2 regions of the Thalassospira sp. ER-Se-21-Dark genome follow, and region 2 is predicted to be linked to the other one. Evidence: predicted binding sites of a transcription regulator. Region 2 holds the regulator's gene; the other holds the start of a gene.
The links. The regulator HrcA, encoded in region 2, represses chaperone genes, less so after heat shock. The targets are predictions, from matches to a motif close to GTTAGCACTCNCCNNNGGNGAGTGCTAAC.
Positions count from the first base shown of each region.

Region 1: groES (co-chaperone GroES) is a predicted target of HrcA. The motif match lies at 1,930-1,958, and genes of this name have one in related genera.

Region 1 is NZ_VDEZ01000004.1:88,151-92,354, reverse strand. Features, by position in the region: gene groL (chaperonin GroEL) at 1-1,518, opposite strand, end outside; gene groES (co-chaperone GroES) at 1,578-1,865, opposite strand; gene FHI25_RS15775 (hypothetical protein) at 2,375-3,085, shown strand; gene rfbC (dTDP-4-dehydrorhamnose 3,5-epimerase) at 3,237-3,794, shown strand; gene rfbA (glucose-1-phosphate thymidylyltransferase RfbA) at 3,801-4,204, opposite strand, start outside.
Region 2 is NZ_VDEZ01000001.1:1,205,855-1,210,058, reverse strand. Features, by position in the region: gene FHI25_RS05520 (NAD-dependent deacylase) at 1-344, opposite strand, end outside; gene grpE (nucleotide exchange factor GrpE) at 477-1,118, opposite strand; gene hrcA (heat-inducible transcriptional repressor HrcA) at 1,170-2,228, opposite strand; gene rph (ribonuclease PH) at 2,534-3,250, shown strand; gene rdgB (RdgB/HAM1 family non-canonical purine NTP pyrophosphatase) at 3,329-3,928, shown strand; gene hemW (radical SAM family heme chaperone HemW) at 4,038-4,204, shown strand, end outside.

The DNA.
Region 1 (4,204 bases), on a different contig from region 2:
CTGCAGAGCAGTACGAACAACTTTGGCCGGGTCGATGATGCCAGCTTTGACGAGGTTGGTGTATTCGCCCTTCTGAGCGTCATAACCGAACTCTACATCGTCCTGCTCAAGCAGTTTGCCAGCAACAACAGCGCCATCTACGCCAGCGTTCTGTGCGATCTGGCGAACCGGTGCCTGCAGGGCACGGCGAACGATGTCAACACCGATGGTCTGGTCGTGGTTTTCACCTTCAAGGCCTTCGAGCGCCTTGACGGAGTACAGCAGAGCCGTACCACCACCAGCAACAATGCCTTCTTCAACAGCAGCGCGGGTCGCGTGCAGGGCATCGTCAACGCGGTCTTTGCGTTCTTTCACTTCGATTTCCGAAGCGCCACCGATTTTGATCACTGCAACGCCGCCTGCGAGTTTCGCAAGACGTTCCTGCAGTTTTTCACGATCGTAGTCAGAGGTGGTTTCTTCGATCTGGGCGCGGATCTGGCCAACGCGTGCTTCGATCTGTGCTTTCTCACCAGCACCATCAATGATGGTGGTTTCTTCTTTGGTGATGGTAACCGATTTCGCGGTACCGAGCATGTCGAGGGTGACGCTTTCCAGCTTGATGCCGAGATCTTCGGAGACAACCTGACCACCGGTAAGGATGGCGATGTCTTCGAGCATGGCTTTACGACGGTCGCCGAAGCCCGGTGCTTTAACAGCAGCGATTTTCAGACCACCGCGCAGCTTGTTGACAACGAGCGTTGCCAGTGCTTCGCCTTCGATGTCTTCAGCAATGATCAGAAGCGGCTTGCCGGACTGAACGACCGACTCAAGCAGCGGAAGGATCGGCTGAAGCGAGGAGATTTTCTTGTCGAACAGCAGGATGTACGGAGCATCCATTTCTGCGACCATTTTCTCCGGGTTGGTTACGAAGTACGGAGACAGGTAACCACGGTCGAACTGCATGCCTTCGACAACGTCGAGTTCGGTGTGCAGGCCTTTGGCTTCCTCAACGGTGATAACGCCTTCGTTGCCAACTTTTTCCATGGCTTCTGCGATCATGTCGCCGACTTCACGGTCACCGTTAGCAGAAATGTTACCAACCTGTGCGATCTCATCGCGACCGGCAACTTTACGTGCACGGCTCTGGATGGATTCGATCACTTTGGTGGTCGCAAGGTCGATACCGCGCTTCAGGTCCATCGGGTTCATGCCGGCAGCAACAGACTTGTTGCCTTCACGAACGATGGCCTGTGCCAGAACGGTTGCGGTCGTGGTGCCGTCACCCGCCAGATCGGCGGTTTTCGACGCGACTTCGCGAACCATCTGTGCGCCCATGTTTTCGAACTTGTCGGTCAGTTCGATTTCTTTGGCGACCGAAACACCGTCCTTGGTCACGCGCGGTGCGCCAAAGGACTTTTCGATAACAACGTTACGACCTTTCGGGCCGAGGGTCACCTTGACAGCGTCTGCCAGGATGTCGACACCGCGCAGCATTTTGGCGCGTGCGTCAGTGGAGAATTTTACTTCTTTAGCAGCCATAATATTCTTTCCTCTCTATGAGACGGATGAACGTGGACAAATCACCCAAACGGGCTGACTTAGTCCATGATGCCCATGATGTCGGATTCTTTCATGATCAACAGCTCTTCGCCGTCGACCTTGACTTCGGTGCCCGACCATTTGCCAAACAGGACTTTGTCACCTGCTTTGACGTCGAGGGCTACGACCGAGCCATCTTCTTTGCGAACGCCAGAACCAACAGCGATGACTTCGCCTTCCTGCGGTTTTTCTTTGGCGGTATCCGGAATAATGATGCCACCGGCAGTTTTGGTGTCGGATTCGACACGACGTACCAGTACTCGATCATGCAGCGGACGGAACTTCATTTTAGACAACTCCGTGTTTAAGCTAAGGCTCGTTAATAACTAAGACTAACCGGGATGAGCCCGTATTAGCACTCACCCCCGGCGAGTGCTAACAGCATTTATTGGAGTACCAGTTCAAAGTCAATAGGGAGATGTAAAAAGACGCAGAAATGTCACGATTTTTGGCGATTTCCGCATTCGGAGCGCAGCAAAAATCCGCCCCCGTTTCAAAGCGCGCTGATCAAAACATTTTCAAGCCCGGGAAACAAGCCCCGACACCGTGCCGCAGAAGAATATATATCGGGCTGTCACAGTTGCTTTTGCCAAAGGGCTGTTTGGCAGGTCTGGTTCAGGTGACGAAGATGCCTGGTTCAAACACCTATGAAAAAGCGGGTTTCGCGTCTAAGCTCCAGCCAAAGAACGCAAATAACATCCAATGACCGCGCAAACACCCGGATTGCAAAAAAATGTCGTGCAGTAAAAATTCATCGGCCCTGACGTCCGGGCATTCAGATAAACGACAGGATCTGATGGCGCCCGTTTTTCTGTTATTTGCCCTTGTCGGTTTGTTTTCTTCGCAAACATTCAGCACCGATGCTTTGGCCAATGAGGCTGATGTCGAATGCCCCGAAAAGATCGCCTATGTCGAAAATGACCCGATGTCGCAGAAGTCGATTGTCATCTTGCAGAAACTCTATGCGGATCTCGGTTGCCCGCTTCAGGCCGTCAAACTGCCGGGGCGTCGCGGACTTTTACATTTCAACCAAGGCCTCGTGGATGGCGAGTTATACCGCGCAATACCGGCCGAAAAGAACTATTCCCGCGCGTTTGTAAGATCACCGGTTGCTCTCCGCGAAATTGCAAACCGGCTTTGGCGGAATCCGAACGATCAAGACCCGTCAACGCCGATTGCCTTTACGCTCGGCGTGATATGGCAGGAAAAGTACGTCCATGCCGATACGGCCAAAACCGGCATCACGCACAAGCCAATGATGTTTAATACCGAAAAGCATCAAGCCTATGCCGAAGGGCGTATCACGCGTTTTCTGTCCGCAGATAGCAATATCGACGACATGCTGACAAAGGGCATTCTGGGCAACACACCAGCACCGGCAATCGAGGAGACAATTTCCGTCTTGCCGCTTTATCATTATCTCGGCGCGGAATTCGCCCCCTTCATGAAAAAGTTCTCCGCCCTGGTCGCGCAAACGGATCCATTTCGCAAGGCCCAGAATCAATAATCGCAACGACGGGTCCCGCAACCTCGATAAAGCCGACCGCCCATTCAATTGCCACGCTCAGAATTTTATAAAAATGCGCATATGCACGAAGGCCAAGCATCTGCTATCCATAGGTTGAACGAATTAATTTACCCTGCGCAAGGCAGCACGGATGCAATTTGAAGAGCTGGAAATTCCCGATGTTAAGCTGATCTTCCCGAAGAAATTTGGCGATGAGCGGGGTTTTTTCTCTGAAACCTATAATCTGGAAGCCTTTGCCAAAGCTGGTATCGATCAACAGTTCGTGCAGGACAATCACTCCTTATCCAGCAATGTCGGCGTATTGCGAGGACTGCATTTTCAATGCCCGCCCTTTGCCCAAGACAAGCTGGTTCGGGTCATCAGAGGCCGCATTCTGGATGTCGCAGTCGACATTCGCGCCAAGTCAAAAACGTTCGGGAAATGGGTTTCAACTGAAATCAGTGCAGAAGACTGGAATCAGATATTCATTCCCGCCGGTTTTGCCCACGGCTTTGTAACCCTGGAGCCGGACACGGAAGTAAACTACAAGGTATCAGCACCTTATGCTCCGGAAAGCGAACGCGCGATCATGTGGAATGATCCGGACCTTGGCATCGACTGGCCGTTTGACGAAAGCCAGATCACGCTGTCGGCAAAAGACGAGAAAGCCATGAGTTTTGCAAGCTATCGCGAGAACCCGGTATTCTAGTCCCACTTAAAGGATATCGTAGGTTTTTAGAACCGTCTGGAGATATACCTTGTAAGAGCTTGCGCCAAACTCGCTTATCAGCTTTTCAAACTGCTCGACCGAGATCATGCCCTTTCTCAGCGCGATTTCTTCAGGACAGGCAATCTTGAGGCTTTGGCGGCTCTCGACGGTACGGACAAAATTGGCGGCCTCAAGCATCGCCGCGTGCGTTCCGGTATCGAGCCAGGCATAACCCCTGCCCATCTTCTCGACCTTGAGCGTACCACGTTTAAGGTAAGCCTTGTTGACGTCGGTAATTTCAAGCTCACCGCGTTTGGACGGCTTGATCGATTTGGCAATGTCGACAACATCTGAATCGTAAAAATACAACCCCGTCACTGCGAAGTTCGATTTGGGATTGGCCGGTTTTT
Region 2 (4,204 bases):
GACCCGGCCTGGCCATGCAGATCATCAATGTTCTGGGTTACCAGAAGCACATCACCGGGCCATTCGGCCTCTAGCCGTGCCAGGGCCAGATGGGCGGCATTGGGTTGAACTGCCGGGTCATGCAAGCCAGCACGACGGTCGTTATAGAAATGATGCACCAGATCGGGATTACTTACGAAGGCCTCGGGCGTTGCGACCTCGGAAATATCGTATCTCGCCCATATGCCATCGGGATCGCGAAAGGTATGAAGTCCGCTTTCCTTGGAAATGCCAGCCCCGGTCAGGATGACAATCGGGGCGTTTTCATCGCGCAGGATATCGATCAGGTCGGGGCGAAGCGGCATGGTGTGCGGTCCTGTGCTGGTGATCAGTATCGGTAGCCTACTGCAAACAAAACACCCCCGCCAAGTCTGTCTGGCAGGGGTGAATGCGAAACCGATCCGCTAAAACCGGTTGATCTGAAATTTTTCTGTCAATCAGGCAGAGGTGTCGACATTCCCACCCGGGGTGTCGGTCTGGCTTGGTTTTTCACCACCCGGATTTTTGGTCACACCGACCATGGCCGGGCGTAGCAAACGGCCCTTAAGCACGTAACCGGCCTGCATAACCTGTGCGACGTGGCCGTCCGGATATTCCGGATGTGGCAGTTCAAACACGGCCTGATGTTTGTTCGGATCAAGCTTTTCACCAAGCGGTTCGAGCTTTTCGATGCCGTTCTTTTCAAGCGCCTTTTGCAGGGCTTGTTCGGTCATCTCGACCCCGTCAAACAGGGTTTTCATCGCCGGATCGGCATTGGATGTATCGCCCGCGGCATCAAGCGCGCGGCGCAGGTTGTCGCTGACATCCAAAAGGTCGCGGGCAAATTTGGTAATGGCGTAGTTGCCGGCATCCTCGACGTCTTTTTTGGCGCGGCGGCGGGTGTTTTCCACCTCGGCGGCCTGGCGCAGCAGACGGTCTTTGAGCTCCGCGACTTCGGCTTCAAGTGCGGCGATCGGGTCCTGGGGTGCGGCGTCCTCAACAACTTCCTCGGTCGCCTCTGCTGCGACCTCTTCAGAAGCGGTTTCCTCTGCATTGACGTCCTGCAGATCTTCCGGAGTGTTCTTTGCGGTTTCCGACATGGCTAACCTTGCTACTTTCACGTTATGCGGCCTGACACGCAGCGCCGCGATTTATCCAATCAGTCGACCGACCAGCTTGGCGGTGTAATCGACCAGCGGAATGATCCGGGCATAATTGATCCTGGTCGGTCCGACAACCCCGATTGCACCCACAATGCTGCCTTCAGCATTCTGATAGGGCGAAATCACCATCGAAAGACCCGATCCGCCGAACAGTTTATTCTCCGACCCGATGAAAATCTGAACGCCCTGGGCATCCGTCGTCACATCGAGCAATTCAATCATCTGATCGCGGGCTTCGAGCACGTTAAACAGGCGGCGCACGGTCTCAAGCTGTTCAATCGTATCGATATTTTCCAACAGCTGGGATTGCCCCTTCACAATCAGGGACGATCCCTTGACCCCGCCGGCCCATGTTGCCAGACCCGCATCAATCAGATTGGCGGAAAGTTCATCAAGCTCCTGCTTGAGACGATCACGCTCCTTCGTCATCAAAAGGCGCGCATCATCAAGCGTCTTTCCAGCCAACCGGGTATTTAGATAGTTTGCCGCTTCTGTCAATGCCGAGGCGGGCAAATCAGGCGGAACATCAAGGATTCGGTTCTCGACACTGCCATTATGGGCCACCAGCACCGCCAGGACCTTGCCCGGCGACAGGGCCACGAATTCGATCTGTTTTAAGCGAATGCCATCGGTCTTGGGCGCAACCACCAGCCCGGCACAGCGCGACAGGCCCGACAACATCGTGGTTGCTTCGCCCAGCATCTGATCGAGCGAATAACCCGCCTGTTCGCAGTTTTTGGTCAGTTGGTCACGCTCGGCATTGGGAAGGTCACCGACCTCCATCAAGGCATTCACAAACAGGCGCAGGCCCTTTTCACTGGGCAGGCGCCCGGCCGAAATGTGCGGCGCGACCAGAAGACCCATTTCTTCAAGATCGGACATGACATTGCGAATGGTCGCAGCCGAAAGGTTTTCCGACATGCGACGCGCAATTGACCGCGAACCGATCGGTTCACCGGTTTCGACATAGGCATCGACAATCTGGCGGAACACTTCACGTGACCGCGCATTCATGTCGCCCAGCAATGTATCGTCAAAATGCGCCATGTGTTGCGTGCCAATTGATCCAGATGGATGAAGCGTTAAACGTGAGGAGAATTTAGTCAGGCAAACGCATTGCGTCAATTGCACGGCCTATTGCTAAGCCATGCTTGTAAGTTTGGTCGAAGTTGTTGGTTTAACTGCTTTGCGCCAGGATTGCACCAGAACAGATAAAAACATCCGGGGAAACTGCTGGACGTTTGGTGGGTCACATCTTACTTTGGGCCAAATTTTTCAGGACAGTTTCGCGTCGTGCGCGGGCATTCAAGTCGCCACGAACGCAAGCCCAGACAACCAAGAGGTTCCTTCTCATGCGCCCTTCCGGCCGTACCCCCGATCAGCTTCGCGATGTAACGATTGAAACCGGCGTTTCCAAATATGCCGAAGGCTCGTGTCTGATCAAATTCGGCGACACGCATGTGATCTGTACCGCCACGGTCGAAGACAAGGTACCGGGCTGGATGCGCAATTCCGGCAAGGGCTGGATCACCGCTGAATACGGCATGCTACCTCGCGCAACCGGCAGCCGCATGCAGCGCGAAGCCGCGCGTGGTGGTCAGTCCGGCCGTACCCAGGAAATTCAGCGCCTGATTGGCCGTTCGATCCGCGCGGTTGCCGATATGAAGGCGATGGGCGAAATGCAGATGCGCCTTGATTGCGATGTCATTCAGGCCGATGGCGGTACGCGCACCGCATCAATCACCGGTGCCTATGTGGCCGCCCATCTGGCGTTTCAGGGCGTGCGTCGCCTTGGCCTGATCAAGGAAATCCCGCTGACCCAGCCGGTCGCAGCCATTTCATGCGGTATCTATGAAGGCGAAGCGGTGCTTGACCTTGATTATGCCGAAGACAGCAATGCCGGGGCTGACGCCAACTTCGTGCTGGCCGGCAATGGCGGCATTGTCGAAGTGCAGGCAACCGCCGAAGACGTGCCGTTTGATCGTGCATCCTATGATCAGATGTTCGCGTTGGCGGAAAAAGGCTGCAAGGAATTGTTCGCCAAGCAGCGCGAAGCGCTTGGGCTCTAAGGCACCTTAATTCTAACGGCGTGCACCGGGCCCGCCGTTTTTTCGCATCAGTTGGATATCGCAGTTTCAGGCAAGACCATGGCCCGTCGTTTCACGGAAAAAAAACTCGTCATCGCCAGCCACAACAAAGGCAAGATCAAGGAAATCGCCGAACTTCTTGAGCCGTTTGGCATCGAGGTCTTCTCGGCCGGTGAGCTTGACCTGCCCGAACCCGAAGAAACCGAAAAAACCTTCATTGGCAATGCGCAGCTGAAATCAACGGCGGCGGCCAATGGGGCTAATCTTCCGGCCCTTGCCGATGACAGTGGTTTGGCGGTTTCGGCCCTTGATGGCGCACCGGGGATTTATTCCGCGCGCTGGGCCGGGCCCGACAAGGATTTCGACATGGCGATGGAAAAGGTCAAGAACGGCATTGGTGATCATCCGGACCGCCGGGCATCGTTCATCTGTGCCCTGTCGCTGGCCTGGCCGGACGGGCATGTTGAGAATTTCGAAGGCCGGGTAGAGGGCGAAATCGTCTGGCCGAAACGTGGCCCGCACGGCTTTGGCTATGATCCGATTTTCCAGCCCAAGGGCTACGGGGAAACCTTTGGCGAAATGGACCCGGCGAAAAAGCATGAAATGAGCCACCGGGCCGATGCCTTCCGCCAGTTGGTCAAGGCCTGCTTCGAAGACTGATTTCAGGTTTAACCACCTGCATTGAACTTATGCACGCATCGCGGATGTCATCATCGGCGGTGCGTGTTAGTTTATCGGCCAACATTTCCGCGTTTGAAAAGAGTCCCGCGTGTCCGCAGCCTCAAGTGAAACCGTGCCGTTCGGCATTTATATCCACTGGCCGTTCTGCCTGTCGAAATGCCCGTATTGCGATTTCAACAGCCATGTGGCGAACAGTGTTGATCATGCGCGCTGGCGCAAGGCGCTCCGGGCGGAGCTTGCCCATGGTGCGGCCCG